4 regions of the Micromonospora sp. NBC_01796 genome follow, and region 3 is predicted to be linked to each of the others. Evidence: riboswitches for the same ligand, from Rfam matches in the RefSeq annotation. Region 3 holds a riboswitch; each other region holds the start of a gene.
The links. A riboswitch is a leader RNA that binds a small molecule or an ion and turns the genes downstream of it on or off. The one in region 3 is predicted to bind cobalamin.

Region 1: another riboswitch for cobalamin. It lies ahead of metE (5-methyltetrahydropteroyltriglutamate--homocysteine S-methyltransferase); the one in region 3 lies ahead of OIE47_RS35025 (VWA domain-containing protein).
Region 2: another riboswitch for cobalamin. It lies ahead of OIE47_RS31210 (ribonucleoside-diphosphate reductase subunit alpha); the one in region 3 lies ahead of OIE47_RS35025 (VWA domain-containing protein).
Region 4: another riboswitch for cobalamin. It lies ahead of bluB (5,6-dimethylbenzimidazole synthase); the one in region 3 lies ahead of OIE47_RS35025 (VWA domain-containing protein).

The regions. Positions count from the first base shown of each region.
Region 1 covers NZ_CP109078.1:6,986,194-6,990,621, reverse strand. The annotation lists gene OIE47_RS31210 (ribonucleoside-diphosphate reductase subunit alpha) at 1-596, shown strand, start outside; gene OIE47_RS31205 (ribonucleotide-diphosphate reductase subunit beta) at 629-1,648, shown strand; cobalamin riboswitch at 1,748-1,965, shown strand; gene metE (5-methyltetrahydropteroyltriglutamate--homocysteine S-methyltransferase) at 2,084-4,348, shown strand; gene OIE47_RS31195 (ABC transporter permease subunit) at 4,395-4,428, opposite strand, start outside.
Region 2 covers NZ_CP109078.1:6,991,031-6,995,458, forward strand. The annotation lists gene OIE47_RS31210 (ribonucleoside-diphosphate reductase subunit alpha) at 1-1,374, opposite strand, end outside; cobalamin riboswitch at 1,518-1,753, opposite strand; gene OIE47_RS31215 (oxidoreductase) at 1,942-2,859, opposite strand; gene OIE47_RS31220 (TetR family transcriptional regulator) at 2,958-3,524, shown strand; gene OIE47_RS31225 (low temperature requirement protein A) at 3,683-4,428, shown strand, end outside.
Region 3 covers NZ_CP109078.1:7,886,808-7,891,235, reverse strand. The annotation lists gene OIE47_RS35040 (SMP-30/gluconolactonase/LRE family protein) at 1-737, shown strand, start outside; gene OIE47_RS35035 (DMT family transporter) at 746-1,657, opposite strand; gene OIE47_RS35030 (DUF3592 domain-containing protein) at 1,805-2,260, opposite strand; cobalamin riboswitch at 2,376-2,498, shown strand; gene OIE47_RS35025 (VWA domain-containing protein) at 2,586-4,428, shown strand, end outside.
Region 4 covers NZ_CP109078.1:3,357,566-3,361,993, reverse strand. The annotation lists gene OIE47_RS15570 (outer membrane protein assembly factor BamB family protein) at 1-1,064, opposite strand, end outside; gene OIE47_RS15565 (SRPBCC family protein) at 1,119-1,631, opposite strand; cobalamin riboswitch at 1,776-1,972, shown strand; gene bluB (5,6-dimethylbenzimidazole synthase) at 2,006-2,638, shown strand; gene OIE47_RS15555 (DUF397 domain-containing protein) at 2,826-3,023, opposite strand; gene OIE47_RS15550 (DUF397 domain-containing protein) at 3,167-3,367, opposite strand; gene OIE47_RS15545 (helix-turn-helix domain-containing protein) at 3,364-4,302, opposite strand.

The DNA of each region.
Region 1 (4,428 bases), 900 kb from region 3:
GGGACGCGGTACGGCAGCGGATCGCGGCACACGGTCTGCGCAACTCGCTGCTGGTCGCGATCGCCCCGACGGCGACCATCGCCTCCATCGCCGGCTGTTACGAGTGCATCGAGCCGCAGGTGTCCAACCTGTTCAAGCGGGAGACCCTGTCCGGGGAGTTCCTCCAGATCAACACCGCCCTGGTCCGGGAGCTCAAGGCGCTCGGCCGGTGGACCGAGCAGGTCCGTACCGAGATCCGGCGGGCGGAAGGTTCGGTCCAGGGCATCGAGTCGCTACCGGCGGACGTACGGGAGCTGTTCCGGACCGCGTGGGAGCTGCCCCAGCGGGCGTTGATCGACCTCGCCGCCGCCCGTTCCCCGTACATCGACCAGAGCCAGTCGCTGAACCTGTTCATGAGCGCACCGAACATCGGCAAGCTCTCCTCGATGTACCTGTACGCCTGGAAGTCGGGGCTGAAGACCACCTACTACCTGCGGTCCCGACCCGCGACCCGGATCCAGCAGGCCACCGTCGCCATCAACCGCCCGGTCGCCGTCGACACCGACGCGGTCGCCTGCTCGCTGGAGAACCCCGAGTCCTGCGACGCCTGCCAGTAGCCCCCACCCGCACCCACACGTGAGGCAACACGATGACGAGCACCGACAGGACCTCCATGTTGCTCGACCCGGGGATGGACCTGACCCTGCGGCCGATGCGCTACCCGCACTTCTTCGACCGGTACCGCGACGCGATCAAGAACACCTGGACCGTCGAGGAGGTCGACCTGCACTCCGACCTGGCCGACCTCGGCCGGCTGACCCCGGCCGAACGGCACCTGGTCAGCCGGCTGGTCGCGTTCTTCGCCACCGGTGACACCATCGTCGCCAACAACCTGGTCCTCAACCTCTACCAGCACGTCAACTCCCCGGAGGGCCGGCTCTACCTGTCCCGGCAGCTTTTCGAGGAGGCGGTGCACGTCCAGTTCTACCTGAACCTGCTCGACACGTACGTGCCGGACGAACAGGAGCGGTTCGCCGCCTTCGACGCGATCGAGAACATCCCGTCGATCCGGCGCAAGGCCGAGTTCTGCTTCCGCTGGATCGACTCGATCTTCGAGCTGCGGGAGCTGCGCAGCCGCGAGGACCGGCGGGCGTTCCTGCTGAACCTGATCTGCTTCGCCGCCTGCATCGAGGGATTGTTCTTCTACGGCGCCTTCGCCTACGTCTACTTCCTCCGCTCCCGGGGACTGCTGCACGGGCTGGCCTCCGGGACCAACTGGGTGTTCCGCGACGAGTCGATGCACATGGCGTTCGCCTTCGACGTCGTCGACACGGTCCGCCGGGAGGAACCGGACCTGTTCGACGACGAGATGCGCCAGCAGGTACGCGACATGCTCGCCGAGGCGGTCGAGTGTGAGGTCCAGTTCGCCGAGGACCTGCTCGAACAGGGTGTTTCCGGAATGTCCCTGCCGGACATGCGCGAGTACCTCCAGCACGTCGCCGACCGGCGGCTCGCGCAACTCGACCTCGCCCCGATGTACGGGTCGAAGAACCCGTTCGCGTTCATGGAGCTGCAGGACGTCCAGGAGCTGTCGAACTTCTTCGAGCGCCGGGTGTCGGCGTACCAGGTCGGGGTGAGCGGCACGGTCAGCTTCGACGACGACTTCTGAGCGTCTCCGGTGGTGGGTGGGTCGACGGCCCACCCACCACCGCAAGGTGACACGCGGCGGTGGCCCGCCCGGTGATCGACGCGGGTCGGTCGCGACCGTACGATGGGCGGCAGTGCTGGTTCGCCCCACTCCTGCGGGTGGGGCGTCGTAAGAGGGAACCCGGTGCAAGACCGGGACTGCCCCGCAGCGGTGAGTGGGAACGACCGCCGTCATACGCACTGGGCGCGTGAGCGCCTGGGAAGCGACGGTCAGTAGGAGACCGGGTCACCCCGGTCGTGCCCGCGAGTCCGAAGACCTGCCCGCACCGCGTACGCGTCCGCGTACGCCGCCGTCGGCCTCTCGGGAGGGTCAGGGCGAGGCCGGTCGTCGTACCGTGCCCTGCCGCGTGTCTCCCGTGTGGTCGTCGGTCGACCTCGAGGGAAGGACACCCGTCTCGTGACGACACCATTCGGGCTGAGCACCGTGCTCGGCTATCCCCGCATCGGTCCCCACCGCGAACTCAAGCACGCCGTCGAGTCCTACTGGGCCGGCCGCATCGATGCCGCCGCGCTGGAGGACACCGCCGCCGGCCTGCGTACGGACGTGTGGCGCACGCTGCGTGACGCCGGCCTGGACCAGATCCCGTCCAACACGTTCTCGCTCTACGACCAGGTGCTCGACACCACGGTCATGGTCGACGCGTTGCCGGACCGGTTCCGCCGCCTCGACCTCGGCGACCTGGACACCTACTTCGCGATGGCGCGGGGCACGGCCGCGGAGCCGGCGCTGGAGCTGACGAAGTGGTTCGACACCAACTACCACTACCTGGTCCCGGAGGTCGGCCCGGAGACGGCCTTCGCCGCCCGTCCGGACAAGGCACTGCGGGAGTACGCCGAGGCGAAGGCGCTCGGCATCACCACCCGACCGGTGCTCGTCGGCCCGGCCACGTTCCTGCTGCTGGCCAAGTCCGCCGCCGGGGCACCCGGGGGCTTCCGGCCGTTCGACCGGCTCGCCGATCTGGTCGACGTCTACGCCGGGATCCTCGGCGCGTTCGCCGACGCGGGCGTGGCCTGGGTCCAGCTCGACGAGCCCGGCTACGTCGCCGACCGCGGCTCGGACGAGATCGACGCGCTCCGGGCCGCCTACACCCGGCTCGGTGCCCTCGATCACCGGCCGCAACTGTTCGTCGCGTCCTACTTCGGGGAACTCGGCGACGCGTTGCCGGCGCTGCTGGACACCCCGGTCGAGGCGGTCGGGCTCGACCTGGTCGCCGGACCCGGAAACCTGGACCGGCTGGCCGCGTACGGTCCACTGCCCGGCCGCACGATCGTCGCCGGTCTGGTCGACGGGCGCAACGTGTGGCGTACCGACCTGCGTGCCGTCGCCGGGACCGGGGCGACCCTGACCGGTCTGGCCGACCACGTCGCGGTGTCGACGTCGTGCTCGCTGCTGCACGTGCCGGTCGACCTGGCCGCCGAATCGAACCTCGACCCGCAGCTACGGGATCGGCTGGCGTTCGCCCGGCAGAAGATCGACGAGGTGGTGGCGCTGGGGCGGGCGTTGCGCGACGGCGTGGCCGCCCTACCCGCTCCCGCACCCGCCGCGCCGGCCGCGTGGCGGGACGACGCGGTCCGGGCCCGGCTGGACTCGCTGCGCCCCGAACACCTCCGGCGCGGTCCGTACGCGCAGCGGGCGACCGCCCAGCAGGCCCGGCTCGGCCTGCCGCCGCTGCCGACGACCACGATCGGGTCGTTCCCGCAGACCGACGAGCTGCGCCGGTCCCGGGCCGAGCACCGGGCGGGCTCGCTCGACGACGCGGGCTACGCCGAGCGGATGCGCGCCGAGGTCGCCCAGGTGATCGACCTGCAGGAACGCCTGGGTCTGGACGTACTGGTGCACGGCGAGCCGGAACGCAACGACATGGTGCAGTATTTCGGCGAGCAGCTCGACGGGTTCGCCGCCACCGAGTACGGGTGGGTGCAGTCGTACGGCTCCAGGTGCGTACGCCCGCCGATCATCTACGGCGACGTCGCCCGGCCGGCGCCGATGACCGTGGCCTGGTCCACCTACGCGCAGTCGCTGACGAACCGGCCGGTCAAGGGCATGCTCACCGGTCCGGTGACGATCCTGGCGTGGTCGTTCGTCCGGGCCGACCAGCCGCTCTCCCAGACCGCCAACCAGGTCGCCCTGGCGCTGCGGGACGAGGCACGGGACCTGGAGGCCGCCGGCATCCGCATCGTCCAGGTCGACGAGCCGGCGCTGCGGGAGACCCTGCCGCTGCGCCGGTCGGAGCAGAAGGCGTACCTCGACTGGGCGGTCGGGGCGTTCCGGCTGGCCACCAGCGGGGTCGCCGACAGCACGCAGATCCACACCCACCTGTGCTACTCGGAGTTCGGGGAGGTCCTGCCGGCGATCGACGCCCTGGACGCCGATGTCACCAGCATCGAGGCGTCCCGGTCGAGGATGGAGATCCTCGACGACCTGCACACCGCCGGATACGGCCGGGGCGTCGGGCCCGGTGTGTACGACATCCACTCGCCCCGCGTACCGGATCAGGCCGAGGTCACCGAGGCCCTGCGCCGGGCGGTCCGGGCGGTGCCCGCCGACCGGCTCTGGGTCAACCCGGACTGCGGGCTGAAGACCCGTGGCTACGCGGAGGTCGAACAGGCCCTCGCCCGGCTCGTCGCCGCAGCCGCCGAGGTGCGCACCACCCTCGCCTGAGCACACGGTGGGGCGGTGCCGGGACCTTCCGGCACCGCCCCACCACTCAGGGCAGGCGGCCCTGGATACGCCAGAGGCCG
Region 2 (4,428 bases), 900 kb from region 3:
GACCGCCGTCTCGCCGTCGCTGGAGACCTCGACGATCTCGGTGCAGAGGTTCGACAGGTGCACCACGTTGCCGGGCTCGGCGGTCTGGTTGCACAGCCGGTTCGACGGGTCCTTGAACGTCATCCACCCGTTGCCGGTCTGGGCCAGGGTCCGCATCATCCGCCCGTACAGGTCACGGGCCTTGACCTGGCGGACGAACCGGCCGGCGGCCTCGGCGGACCGGTAGGCGGCGTCGAACTCGTCCCCCCACAGGTCGGGCAGCTCGGGCACCTCGGCCGGGTCGAACAGCGACCACGTCTCGTCGGCCTCGACCCGGCGCATGAACTCGTCCGGGATCCAGTTGGCCAGGTTGAGGTTGTGCGTACGCCGGGCGTCCTCACCGGTGTTGTCCCGCAGCTCGAGGAACTCCTCGATGTCCGGGTGCCACGGTTCCAGGTAGACACAGGCCGCGCCCTTGCGCCTGCCTCCCTGGTTGACCGCCGCCACGCTCGCGTCCAGCGTCCGCAGCCACGGCACGATCCCGTTCGACAGCCCGTTCGTGCCACGGATCAGCGCACCCCGGGAACGCACCCGCGACCAGGCGATCCCGATCCCGCCGGCGAACTTCGACAGCTTCGCCACCTGGGCGTACCGGTCGTAGATCGAGTCGAGTTCGTCGCGGGGCGAGTCGACCAGGAAGCAGGACGACATCTGGGTGTGCGCGGTGCCGGAGTTGAACAGCGTCGGGGAACTCGGCAGGTAGGCGAGAGACGACATCAGCCGGTAGAACCCGATCGCCTCACCCGGCGTACGGGACAGGCCGCAGGCGACCCGCAGCAGCCAGTACTGCGGTGTCTCCAGCACCAGCCGGCCGGTCGGGTGCCGCAGCAGATAGCGGTCGTGGACCGTACGCAGTCCGAAGTACTCGAACCGCAGGTCGGCGGTGGGGTCGATGGCGTCGTCGAGCTTGCGGGCGTTGACCGCGACGAACTGCGCCGTGTCGTCGCCGATCAGCCCGAGTTCGTGGCCGAGGCGGATCGCCTGGCTGAACGACGCGATGCCCTGGCCGCGTACCTCCTTGTCGACGTATCCGGCCAGGAGTCGGGCCGCGAGCCGGGAGTACTGGGGTTCCTCGCCGATCATCTCGGCGGCGGTCTGGATCGACAACCGGTCCAGTTCGGCCGTGGTCGCCCCGTCGTAGAGTCCGCTGATCGTCCGGGTCGCCACCCGCAGCGGGTCGATGTCGTCGAGGTCGTCCGCCCAGCGCTCCACCGCCCGGACGATCTTGTTCACGTCGACCGGCTCGAGCGCGCCGTTGCGCTTGCGCACCTGCATCTGCGTACGCCGCTGTCCCGGCGCGGGCGGATCGCCGTCCGCCGTCGTGCCGTCCGGCATCAACTCTGTGACCGTCACCTGTCGCTCCTCGTACTCGTCGCCGACGAGGTCCGGAGTGCGCGCAGGCAGGCAGGGACGCACGCGAGGGCGCGCGTCTGTGCCGTCGGCCGTCCCGCGCGGCCTCGGACCGCCGCGCACGGATGGCCGGCGCGGCGCGGCTGGCAGGTCTTCGGACTCATGGGCGCGGCCCCGGGAAATCCCGTGACCCCCTACTGACCGTCGCTTCCCAGGCCACCCGGCAGAGGCCGGTTGTCTCCCAGTGCTGTGTGACGGCTGTCGTTCCCACTCACCGCTGCGGGGCAGTCCCGGACTTCCACCGGGTTCCCTCTTGCCTCAGCCGGGTTGGATGCCCGGCTGAACCAGTCGCGGCCCAGACTATATATGGGGGAGGGCTGGATACCGAACACCAGATGTCGTGTCGGTGTGTTGGTAAGTGCGGACCCGGCACCCTCCATCGAGGTTGGTCGTCCGGGGTCGGCGTACACCCGCCGCACCGTCCGTAATGGTCCCTGCCGGCACGCCGCGGCCCGGGCAGGGACCCCGGCGTACGTCACTGAGCGCTACCGGTCAGAGCGGGAAGGAGACGCCGGTGAGGCGTTCGCTGTCGGCCCACAGTCGCCTGCCCTCGGCGGGGTCGTCGGCGCCGCGCGGCAGGGCCACCGGTTTCGGCGTGCCGGCGGTCTGGTTGCGGGAGGCGGGGCCGATGAACGCGCCGGCGTGGACGTCGGGGCTGGTCGCGGCGTAGAGGCTGGGCCACGCGGCGCCCTCCGGCGAGCCCATCAGGAACCTCTCCATCACCCCGCTGAGTGCCCGGAGGAGCGCACCTCGGGTGTGCTGTTGGAGGTTGGTCATGGCGGCGCCGGGGTGGATCACGACGGGGGTGATGGTCGTCCCGGTGAGGCGGCGGGCGAGTTCCCGGGTGAAGACGACGTTGGCGCGTTTGGACTTCGCGTACGCGGCCATCGGGCGGTAGCGTTCCTCGCTCATCAGGTCGGTCAGTGCCCCGCTGCGCCAGGTCGCGGCGATCGCGCTGACCGTCACGATCCGGGCCGCGGGGGAGCGCCGTAGGGCGGGCAGCACCTGGGCGGTGAGCGCGAAGTGGCCGAGGTGGTTGGTGCCGAAGGTCAGCTCGAACCCGTCCGTGGTGGTCCGGCGTTCCGGGATGTTCATCACCCCGGCGTTGTTGACCAGCAGGTCGAGGGTCTCGGTCGCGGCGATCCGCTCGGCCGCCTCCCTGACCGAGGCCAGGTCACCCAGGTCCAGGACCAGGGTTTCCAGGTCCGCCTGCGGCACCTCGGCGCGCAGCGTACGGACCGCCTCGTCGAGCCGTGCCCGGCTCCGCCCGGCCAGGATCACCCGGGTTCCGTGCCGGGCGAGGACCCGTGCCGTTTCCAGCCCGATTCCGCTGTTCGCGCCCGTGATGAGGGCGGTACGCCCGGTCTGGTCGGGGATCGCCTCGGGTGTCCAGTGAGCGTGGTTCGGCATCACACCACTCCTTCGTAGTGAACATTCATTCAGTAAGGCGACGATATCCACGGTCGAGGCGGCTTGTCAAATGAATGTTCAGTAGGCAAGCTGGGAGCATGAGTACCCGTGACCCGGAGACCAAACGTCAGCGCCTGCTGGAGGCGGCCCTGTCGGAGTTCGCCGCGTACGGCCTGGCCGGGGCGCGGGTCGACCGGCTCGCCAAGCGGGCGGGGATCAGCGCCGGCCTCGTCTACTCGTTCTACGAGAACAAGGAGGGCCTGTTCGAGGCGGTTTTCGACGCGATCGTCGAGCAGGTGGTCGCGGGGGTCCCGATGGACGCCGACGACCTGGGCGAGTACGCCGCACGCCTCTACGACGGCGGGCTGGCCCACCCCGAGGTGATGCGGTTCGTGGCCTGGTACGAGCTGGAGCGCGGCGACTCGGCCGGCCGGCGCGCGTCCACCTCCACCGCGATGAAGCAGAAGGTCGACGCGGTGGCGGAGGCCCAGCGTCGGGGCGTCGTCACCGACCGGTTCACCGCCGGGCAGATCCTGGCCCTGGTGCAGAACCTCGCCAACATGTGGCAGATGCAGGGCGCCGACTTCCTGGAACTCGTACCCGAGCAGACCCGGCGTACGACGATCGTGGACGCCGTACGCCGTTTGGTCGCTCCCGCCCGCTGACGGCTCCCGGCGGGCTCGCAGGACCGTTCGTCACCGGATTCCGGGATCGGTGCCGTCGCCCTGTGGTACGACTGGCTGCGACGACGGATCGGTACGGGGCCGGTTGTCGCCCGAACCGGCAGCCCGGAGGCGGGCGGGAGCGTGGGAACGGGCGGCGCATGACAACGGGTAGAGGCTCCACGCTGATCCGCGACCCGAGCCAACCGCAGCGGGCCACGTACGTGGAGCTCTTCTACGACCTGGTTTTCGTGTTCACCCTCGCCCGGCTCGCCGAGGCGCTGATCGAGGACCTGCACCCGCTCGGTGCGTACGAGGCGCTGATCCTCCTGCTCGCGACCTGGTGGGTGTGGTCGTACACCAACCTGGCCACGGACACGCTGGACTCGCAGCGGCCCGCCGTCCAGTTGCTGGTCATCGCGATCATGTTCGGCAGCCTGGTGATGTCGACCGCGATACCCGACGCGTTCGACGGTCGGGGACCGCTCTTCGCCTCCGCGTACGTCGGAATCCACCTCGGCCGCAGCGTGGTGCTCGCGTTCATCCTGCGCCACCACCGGCTGCGCAACCGGCCGCTGCGCGGCATCTTCTGGTTCGGCGTCTCCGGCGTGCTCTGGTTCGTCGGCGCCTTCGTCACCGGCGGGCTGCGGGTGCTGTTCTGGACGGTGGCGCTCGCCGTGGACTACCTCGTGCCGGTGTTGCGCTGGCCCACGCCGAAGCTGGGCCGGTCACCGGCCTGGGAGTGGAACATGGCCGGGGAGCACCTCGCCGAGCGGTACCGGCAGTTCATGATCATCGCGCTCGGCGAGACCATCGTGATCACCGCCCGGACCTTCCGGAGCAGCGACTACGGGTCCCAGCGCGTCTTCGCCTTCGTGACCGCGTTCGCCACCACGGTCCTGCTCTG
Region 3 (4,428 bases):
TGCGTGAACTCCGCCGGCTGGACGCCCCGCTCGGTGCGGTGGCGCCGATCGCCGGGCAGCCCGGCGGCTGGCTCGCCGCGACCGGCACCGGCATCGCCGCGCTCACCGGCACCGACGGCTACCGTCAGGTCGCCGACCTGGAGAGCGCAAACCCCTCACCTGCCAGGATGAACGACGCGGTCGCGGATCCGCACGGCCGTTTCTGGGCCGGCAGCATGGCGTACGACACCACTCCCGGCGCCGGCACCCTCTACCGGTACGCCGGCTCGGGCGCGCCGGTCCCCGTCGTCACCGGCCTGACCATCGCCAACGGGCCCGCGTTCGACGCCGCGGGCACCACCATGTACCTGGCCGACACGCCCCGTGGCGAGGTGGACCGGTTCACCGTCGACCCGCGCACCGGTGACCTCTCCGGCCGGGAACCGTTCCTGCGGCTCGCCCCCGCCGAGGGTGCCCCGGACGGCATGACGGTCGACGCCGCCGGACACCTCTGGGTGGCCCTCTGGGGCGGGTACGCCGTCCGCCGCTACCGCCCCGACGGCACCCTCGACCACGAACTGCGCCTACCAACCGCCCAACCCACCAGCGTCTGCCTGGGCGGCCCAACCCTGACCCGCCTCTTCATCACCACCGCCCACCACGCCCTAACCCCCCGCCCACCCCTCGACGGCGCCCTCCTGGCGATCGACACCCAAACCCCCGGCCTCCCCACCCACCCCGCCACCCCACCTCGTTGATCATGAAGTTAGCGCGGGTTTTCGGCCTCGGCGGCGTCGCTAACTTCATGATCGACGCGTCGTTGGACCAGGGAGATGGCGGTTAGGACCAGGGCTGTGCCGGTGATTGTGGGGAGGGTTACGGGTTCGTGGAGGACGAGGGCGCCCAGCAGGACTGCCACGACGGGGAGGAGGTAGGTGGTCGTGGACGCGGCGGTTGATCCGAGGTCGTTGATGAGGCGGTAGTTGAGTACGTAGGCGAGCCCGGTCCCGGCGGTCCCGAGCAGCAGGAGGCTGCCGACCGGCACCACGCCCCACGTCGGCGCGGTCAGGCCACCGAAGGGCAGGGCGAGCGTGAGCAGCGCCGCGCCGGCGGCGAGCTGGCAGGTCGCGAGCATGATCGGGGGAATGCCCCGGCCGGTGAGATGACGGCCCATGTAGACAAAACTGACGCCATAGCTCGCGGCGGCGGCGAGGCAGGCCAGCCCGCCCCAACTCGCGATGTCGCCGGCCGACTCCCAGGGTGTGAAGATCAGCACGGTCCCGGCGAAACCGAGTGCGATGCCCACCCCGCGTCCGACGCTGACCGTCCGGTCCGTCCCCGCCAGTACGGCCACCAGCACCGTCCACAGTGGTGTGGTCGCGTTGAGCACACCCGCGACGTTCGAGCCCACGGTCTGCTCGCCGAAACCCACGAGCGTGTACGGAATCGCGTTGGCGAACAGCGCCGCGACGGCCAGGTGCGCCCAGATGACGCGACGGGTCGGGAAGGGCAGCCTCCGTACCAGGGCGATGGGTGCCAGTATCGCGACTCCGAGCAGGAGCCGGAACAGGACGAGCTGGACCGGTGTGAACCCGTCCAGTGCCAGCTTGATCCAGAGGAAGCCGGACCCCCAGATCAGCGCGAGCAGGCCCAGTCTCAGGATGCTTCCGCGGCTCAATCCGTCTCCCCGTCCCGGTGCTCGACCTCCGGCAGGTCGCATGCCCCGGCGCCCGCTGCGGGCCCATGATCCATGACGGGTCGGAGGCCGGCTCACCCGAGGACGGCCGGCCCGGCAGTTCGGCCGGCGGCGCCCCGCCCCCCACCATCAGCCCACCCTGTCCCGCCGGTTCGCCCGAACCAGCGCCCAGGTTGCCAGCGGCACCCCGATCCCGCCGAACAGGGTCACTCCCAGCAACAGGTACGCCGTGTCGTGGTTCTCACCGGCGCGGGCGTCGTTGACGTCGGCTTCCGGGTCCTGCGGGTCGTACACGATCGGCACCTCGTCGCCGAGCGCGGGGCGGGGACCGGGTGCCTCGTCGCCCTGACCGATCAGCGCCCGCACCTGCCGGCCGTCGGGCGTACGGAACTCGACCTCGGTCCGGTTGGCCCTGCCCGCACCGACGTCCACCACCCGGGCGGTGGTTCGTTCACCGTGATCCCGCAACGCGTTGTCGTTGCGCCACACCTGGACCGTGGCGATCGCGAACCCGACGATCACCACGATCCCGGTACCGACGAAGAGCGGCACCGGTGGCCGCCGACGTTCCCCGAAGAATGCCATGGCCATCGATTACCCGGTCGGTACGGAAGACGAACCGGTCGCGGCGCGGTCGCGGTGGTCACGTTGACGGCGGACCGGTCGGTGGGACAGCATGGCCTGCACGAGCGGTGCGCGGAGGAACCCGGTGCGAGTCCGGGGCGGTCCCGCCACTGTGACCGGGGAGCGACCCCTCACGTACGGGCCACGGCCGAGCGGCCGGAAGGTCGAGGGGGAGCGTCGATCCGGGAGTCAGGAGACTCCGACCGCTCGGTGACACCCAGCCACACGCGGGCGTGGACACCCGCGGAAGGGACTTGAGCATGGCTTCTGCGCGCCTGAGCGGGCGATGACCCCGCCGTACCCGTTCTCCGCCGTCGTCGGCCTGGCCGAACTGCGGCTGGCCCTGCTGCTCAACGCGGTCTCCCCGGCGATCGGCGGGGTGCTGGTCCGGGGTGAGAAGGGCACCGCCAAGTCGACCATCGTCCGGGCGCTCGCGGCGCTGCTGCCCGACGTCGACGTCGTCCCCGGCTGCCGGTTCGCCTGCGACCCGGCCAACCCGGACGCGGACTGCCCGGACGGCCCGCACGAACCGGGGGCGGTCGGCCAGCGGCGCCGCGCCACCCTGGTCGAGCTGCCGGTCGGCGCCACCGAGGACCGGGTGGTCGGCACCCTCGACCTGCAACGTGCCCTCGCCGACGGGATCAAGGCGTACGAGCCGGGGCTGCTCGCCGCCGCCCATCGCGGGGTGCTCTACGTCGACGAGGTCAACCTGCTGCCGGACCATCTGGTGGACCTGCTGCTGGACGCCGCCGCGATGGGTCGGGCGCACGTCGAACGCGACGGGGTGTCGGTCAAGCACGCGGCCCGGTTCCTGCTCGTCGGCACGATGAACCCGGAGGAGGGCGAACCCCGCCCCCAGCTCGTGGACCGGTTCGGGCTGGTGGTCGCGGTCACCGCGCCCCGCGAGACGGCTCCCCGGGCCGAGGTGGTCCGGCGGAGGCTCGCGTACGAGACGGATCCGGTGGGCTTCGCGGCGCGCTGGATCGACGAGGATGCCGTACTCGCCGAGCGGATCGCGGTCGCCCGCCGACGGCTGCCCGGCGTGCGGCTGCCCGACCACGAACTGGACCGGATCGCCACCATCTGCCTCGCGTACGGGGTGGACGGGCTGCGCGCCGACATCGTGGTGGCCCGGACGGCGGTGGCGCTCGCCGCGTGGCACGACCGGGACGTGGTGACCGCCGACGACGTGGCCGCCGCGGCCAGGCTCGCCCTGCCGCACCGCCGCCGCCGGGACCCGCTCGACCCGCCCGGCGCCGACCAGGAGAAACTCGAGGAGTTGCTGCGGGAGCACGGCGCGGACGCCGATCCGGAGCCCGACCCGCCGGCCGGACCCGACGACGACCCGGACGGAGGGCCGCCCGACGGTCCGCCGGAGGGACCCGACGGTGGCCCGCCACCGGGTGGACCCGACCGGGGGCCGGACACATCCGACGGGCCGCCCCCGCAGGCCACCGGACCGGAGCAGACCGACCCGGCCGAACAACCCGTACCGGAGCAGCGGACGGAGGAGCAGACGACGGAACAGCCGACCGCCGGGAACCAGCCGACGGTCGCGGCGACGAGCCCGTACCGGACCCGCGCCCTGGCCGTACGCGGACGGGGGACCGGCGCGCACACCGGCCGCCGCTCCCCGGCGTACGCCCGGCGGGGTCGGGTGGTCGGGGCCCGGCTGCCGGCCGGCCGGCTGACCAGCCTGCACCTGCCCGCCACCCTGCTGGCCACCGCCCGGCGCGGAGCCCGCACGGTCAGCGCCGCGGACCTGCGCGAGGCGGTGCACGTCGGGCGGGAGGCGAACCTGGTGCTCTTCGTGGTGGACGCCTCCGGGTCGATGGCGGCCCGCCGCCGGATGAGGGTGGTGAAGACCGCCGTCCTGTCCCTGCTGCGCGACGCCTACCAGCGGCGGGACAAGATCGGCATGATCACGTTCCGGGGTACCGGGGCGAGCACGGTGCTGGAACCGACCGCCAGCCACGAGGTCGGTGTGCTGCGCCTGGCCGAACTGCGCACCGGTGGCCGTACCCCGCTCGCCGCCGGCCTGCGCCAGGCGGCCCGGACCCTGGAGTCCGAACGCCGCCGCGACCCGCGCCGCCGGCCCCTGCTGGTGGTGGTGACCGACGGTCGGGCGA
Region 4 (4,428 bases), 4.0 Mb from region 3:
AGGGTGATCAACTCGTGCCCGTCGGTGAGCAGGTGCACCAAACCCGGCTGTACGGCGACGATCCGCATCGGCCCCGGCCCCGTACGCCGCCACAACTCGGTCCCTTCCCGGACCGAACGGGCCACCAGTTCGTTCCCGCTCGGGGTGAGCGCCACGTCTCCTTCGAGCACCGCCTCGGTCGGGTCGAGCAGCGGCATCGGGGTCGGTTCGCCCCGGTCCACCAGCCAACCTCGGCTGTTGCCGGCGCTGGTGGTCCGCAGCGCCGGACAGTTCGAGCCGCCGTTGCCGCAGCCCACCGGCACCACCGCCAACTCCGGCCCGGCGTCCTCCGGCCGCCACCGGTTCACCATGCGGCCGGTCTCCACGTCGTGGAACTCCGCCACCTGAGGGGACGCGCAGGCGTCGACGGTGACGAGCTGACCGGCGGTGGTGGTGAGCGCCCCGGCCCGGCAGGAGCCGTCGATGTCGATCCGCCACAACTCGTGCCCGTCGGACAGGTCCAGACCGCGCAGCCCGGACCCGCCGATCACCACCAGTACGGCGCGCCCCCCGCTGCCGGTGGCCGGGATCAGTCCGGCGGGGGTGTAGACGGTGCTCGCCCCGGTGCGGCGGCCGTCGTACCCGTGTCCTGGTGGTGGCCCGTCGGCCCGCCACCGGATCCGGCCGGTCCGGGCGTCCAGCGCGACCAGGTCGCCGTCCGACCAACGGCTGACCACGGTGGTCCCGCTGGCCACGATGCCGATCAGCTCGGCCGGCCAGCGCCGGTAGGACCAGTACGGCGTGCGCCGGGTCCGGGCGTCGACCGGTTCGTCGGCCCGGATCTGGCGGGCGGTGGCGTAGACCCGCAACCGGCCGTCCACGATCAGCGGGGCGGACGCGAGCGTGCCGACCACCCCGGTCGCCGCCCGCACCGGGGCCGGATAGTCGGCGCGGGCAGGGGTGAGCACCTCGGCGGGGGCGAGCACGCGGAAGGTGACCACGGCTGCCGCCGCGACGACCAGCACCGCCACCAGCGCGACCACAGCCGGCCGGCGCCGGCCCCACACGCGGCCCCGCGATCGCATCCAGTACCTCCGCTGGGCACCCTACCGAGACAGCCCCGACGTGCGGCTGGCAGGTCAGGCGGCAGCGGCCGGATCACCGCGATGATCATGATTGGTCGAGGTGACCACGGCGGCCAGGTCGGCAAGGTCACGTCGCAGCGCACCCTCGACGGTACGGGCCGCGAGTCCGCCGAACACCAGCGCGAGGAGCCGGGCGTACGGTGCCGTGACCGCGCCCTCCTGCACCACGCTGACCGCGGTCCAGCCACTGCGCCGCCGCCGACGTCGCCCCTGGACCGGGGTGAACGTGTACGCGGTCCGGTAGTCGACGCCTACGCCGGACGAGCTGACGGTGAGCCGGTGCGGTGGGCTGAACTCCTCCACCCGGAACTCCTCCAGCAACTCGGTGCCGTCCGGCAGGTGATGACTCTCCCGCCAGACCGTGCCGACCCGCGTCGGACCGGGGGTGAGCACCTCGATCCCGCTGATCGTGGAGAGCCAGTCGGATCGGCCGGGCAGGTCGGTGAAGACCCGCCACAACTCCTCGGCGGACGCCTGCACCAGCCGGGTCACCGCTACCGTCGCCATCACACCTCCCGAACCTCCACCGTACGGGGGGTGACCGACCATTAACGCGAACATTCGCGGAAGGCGACGAGAACGTGACCCGAGTGACGATCGAACCCGCCGCACTCGGATCCGGGAGCCGGTCCCGCTAGGGTTCGGACCGGCACGAACTGTTGCGAGGTGCCCCGCGCGAGCGGGGAGAATCGGGAAGCCGGTGTGATTCCGGCACGGGCCCGCCGCGGTGACCGGGGAGCTGCCACCCACGCGTACGAGACGCAGCCACTGGCCCGAACAGGGCTGGGAAGGCGGGTGACCAGCGCAGATCCGGAAGTCCGAAGACCGGCCTCGCTGTCACCAGCCCCTCTGTGGGGGCGCGAGCGCAGCGGGAGCCTGCCTTGGACACCGATCTCTACGACGTCATCCACCGTCGCCGGGACGTACGCGCCCAGTTCACCGGTGCCCCGATCCCGGACGAGGTGCTGCACCGCGTCCTGACGGCGGCGCACGCCGCGCCGAGTGTGGGGCTGTCCCAGCCCTGGGACTTCGTCCTGGTCCGGGATCCGGACCTGCGGCAGGAGTTCCACCGGCACGTGGAGCGGGAGCGGGACACCTTCGCGTCCACTCTGGACGGCGAAGCCGCCGAACGCTTCGCCCGGATCAAAATCGACGGCGTACGCGAGTCGACCCTGTCGATCGTCGTCACGTACGACCCGGAGCGGGGTGGACCAGCCGTGCTCGGTCGGCACGCGATCGCCGACGCCGGCCTCTACTCGGTCTGCCTGGCGATCCAGAACCTGTGGCTGGCCGCCAGCGCCGAGCGGCTCGGGGTCGGCTGGGTGTCGTTCTACCGGGAGCCGTTCCTGCGGGAACTGCTCGGCATCCCCGCCACCATCCGCCCGGTCGCCTGGCTCTGCCTCGGCCCGGTGACCCACTTCGAGCAGACCCCCGACCTGGAACGACACGGCTGGCGTCAACGCCGTCCCCTGTCGGCGGCGATCCACCAGGACCGCTGGCGTCCCTCCGTCTGATTCTGGATCGGGCTCGCCTACTCAGACTCGCCAGCGAGTGGCCGGACACATCCCCTACCAGCGCCTCACCAACCACTGACCCGTCAAGCGGAAGTGCCGGCTTGCGAAGCATGATCACTGCGCTCTGAGCTGTTCTCATGACCACCCGCAGAACAGCTCAGCGCGCGTGGATCATCGTCACCCACCCTCAGCGCCGGAAGGCACCGGACTTCGCACCGGCAACGAACGCCGCCCAACCCGCTGGCCCTACCACCAGCACCGGTCCAGCCGCATCCTTTGAGTCACGCACACGCACTACGCCCACGAGGTTGTCCGCCACCTCAACACAATCGCCCTGGCTGTTCGAGCGGCTGCTCTTGCGCCAACGGGCATCCAAAAGATTGATCACGACTCACTCCCTGCCGAGACATCGAAGCACATGTCAGTTGGCGCGGCATACGGCAGTCAAACGATGATCATTGCGCTCTGAGCTGTTCTCACGACCACCCGCAGAACAGCTCAGCGCGCGTGGATCATGAACTTCCACCCTCAGCGCTTGAACGCACCGGACTTCGTACCGGCAACGAACGCCACCCAACCAGCCGGCTCCACCACCAGCACCGGCCCAGCCACGTCCTTCGAGTCACGAACCCCGACAACCCCCACCAGGTTGTCCGCCACCTCAACACACTGACCTTGGTCGTTTGAACGACTGCTCTTGCGCCAACGGGCACCTGAAAGATTGCTCACGACTCATACTCCCTCGCCGTGCGCACGAACACGTCGCGCGATGCGGCCTCGTCCAGCGCCGACGCAGTGAGGTCCTCGAAGGCGAGGGTGTACCGCGCGGCCTCGGCTGGCTTGTCCAGGTAGAGGGCGCCGGTCAGGCCCTCCACGTAGATTGTCGTGGGTTCGTGGCGCTTCGGAAAGTCCATGATGGTGAATCCGCCAACCATCGTGGCACCGTGTATACCAGCGCTGAACGGCAGCAAACGGATGGATACGTTGGGCAGCTCACTTGCCTCGGCCAGCCGGCGCAACTGACCCGCCATCACCGCCCCGCTCCCGACCGGCCGACGAATGACGGCTTCGTCGAGCATCACGTCGAAGACCGGTGCTTGCGGGTCGAGTCGGGTCAGCAGACGAGCCCTGCTCATCCGCACAGCAACACGCCGCTCGATCTCCTCGGAAGACAGCTTCAGCACGCTTCTCGTGAACACCGCCGTGGCGTACTCCCTGGTTTGCAGGACGCCGGACACGAGATCGGTGTGGTACTCGCGAAGCTTGCTCGCGGCCTCTTCGAGACCGATGAACAGCTCGAACCAGGGCGGGATCTCGGAATAGTCGTGCCACCAGCCCTTGGACTTGGTGTGCGGGGCGATGGCGGTGAGGGCGGTGGTGGTCTGCTCGTCGGCGCCGTACAGCTCGCACATGGCCTTCACGTCGAGCGCGCGTACGGCCAGTTCGCCGCCTTCGAGGCGCCACAGCTTGGTGACCGACCACTCCAGCGCGCGGGCGGCATCCACCTGCGGGATGCGTGCCTCGTGTTCGCGTAGTCGACGCAGTTCCCGGCCGAGCTGTCGACGTGGGACGGTCGACCCGACAACGGACTCCGGCATGGTGCTCCCCCCGGCCTGTGCACCGTCCACTCGTCCGGTCGTGCTGTCGGCAAAGACGATGCGCACTCGCCCGATGTCGGGCCTCGGCTATTCGTACCTATCTCTACCACATCCCGTGGTGACCATTGCGTCACCGAAACGGATCGAGGAAGACTCAGGTTGTCCCGATAATCAACCGAAACACGCCCGAAC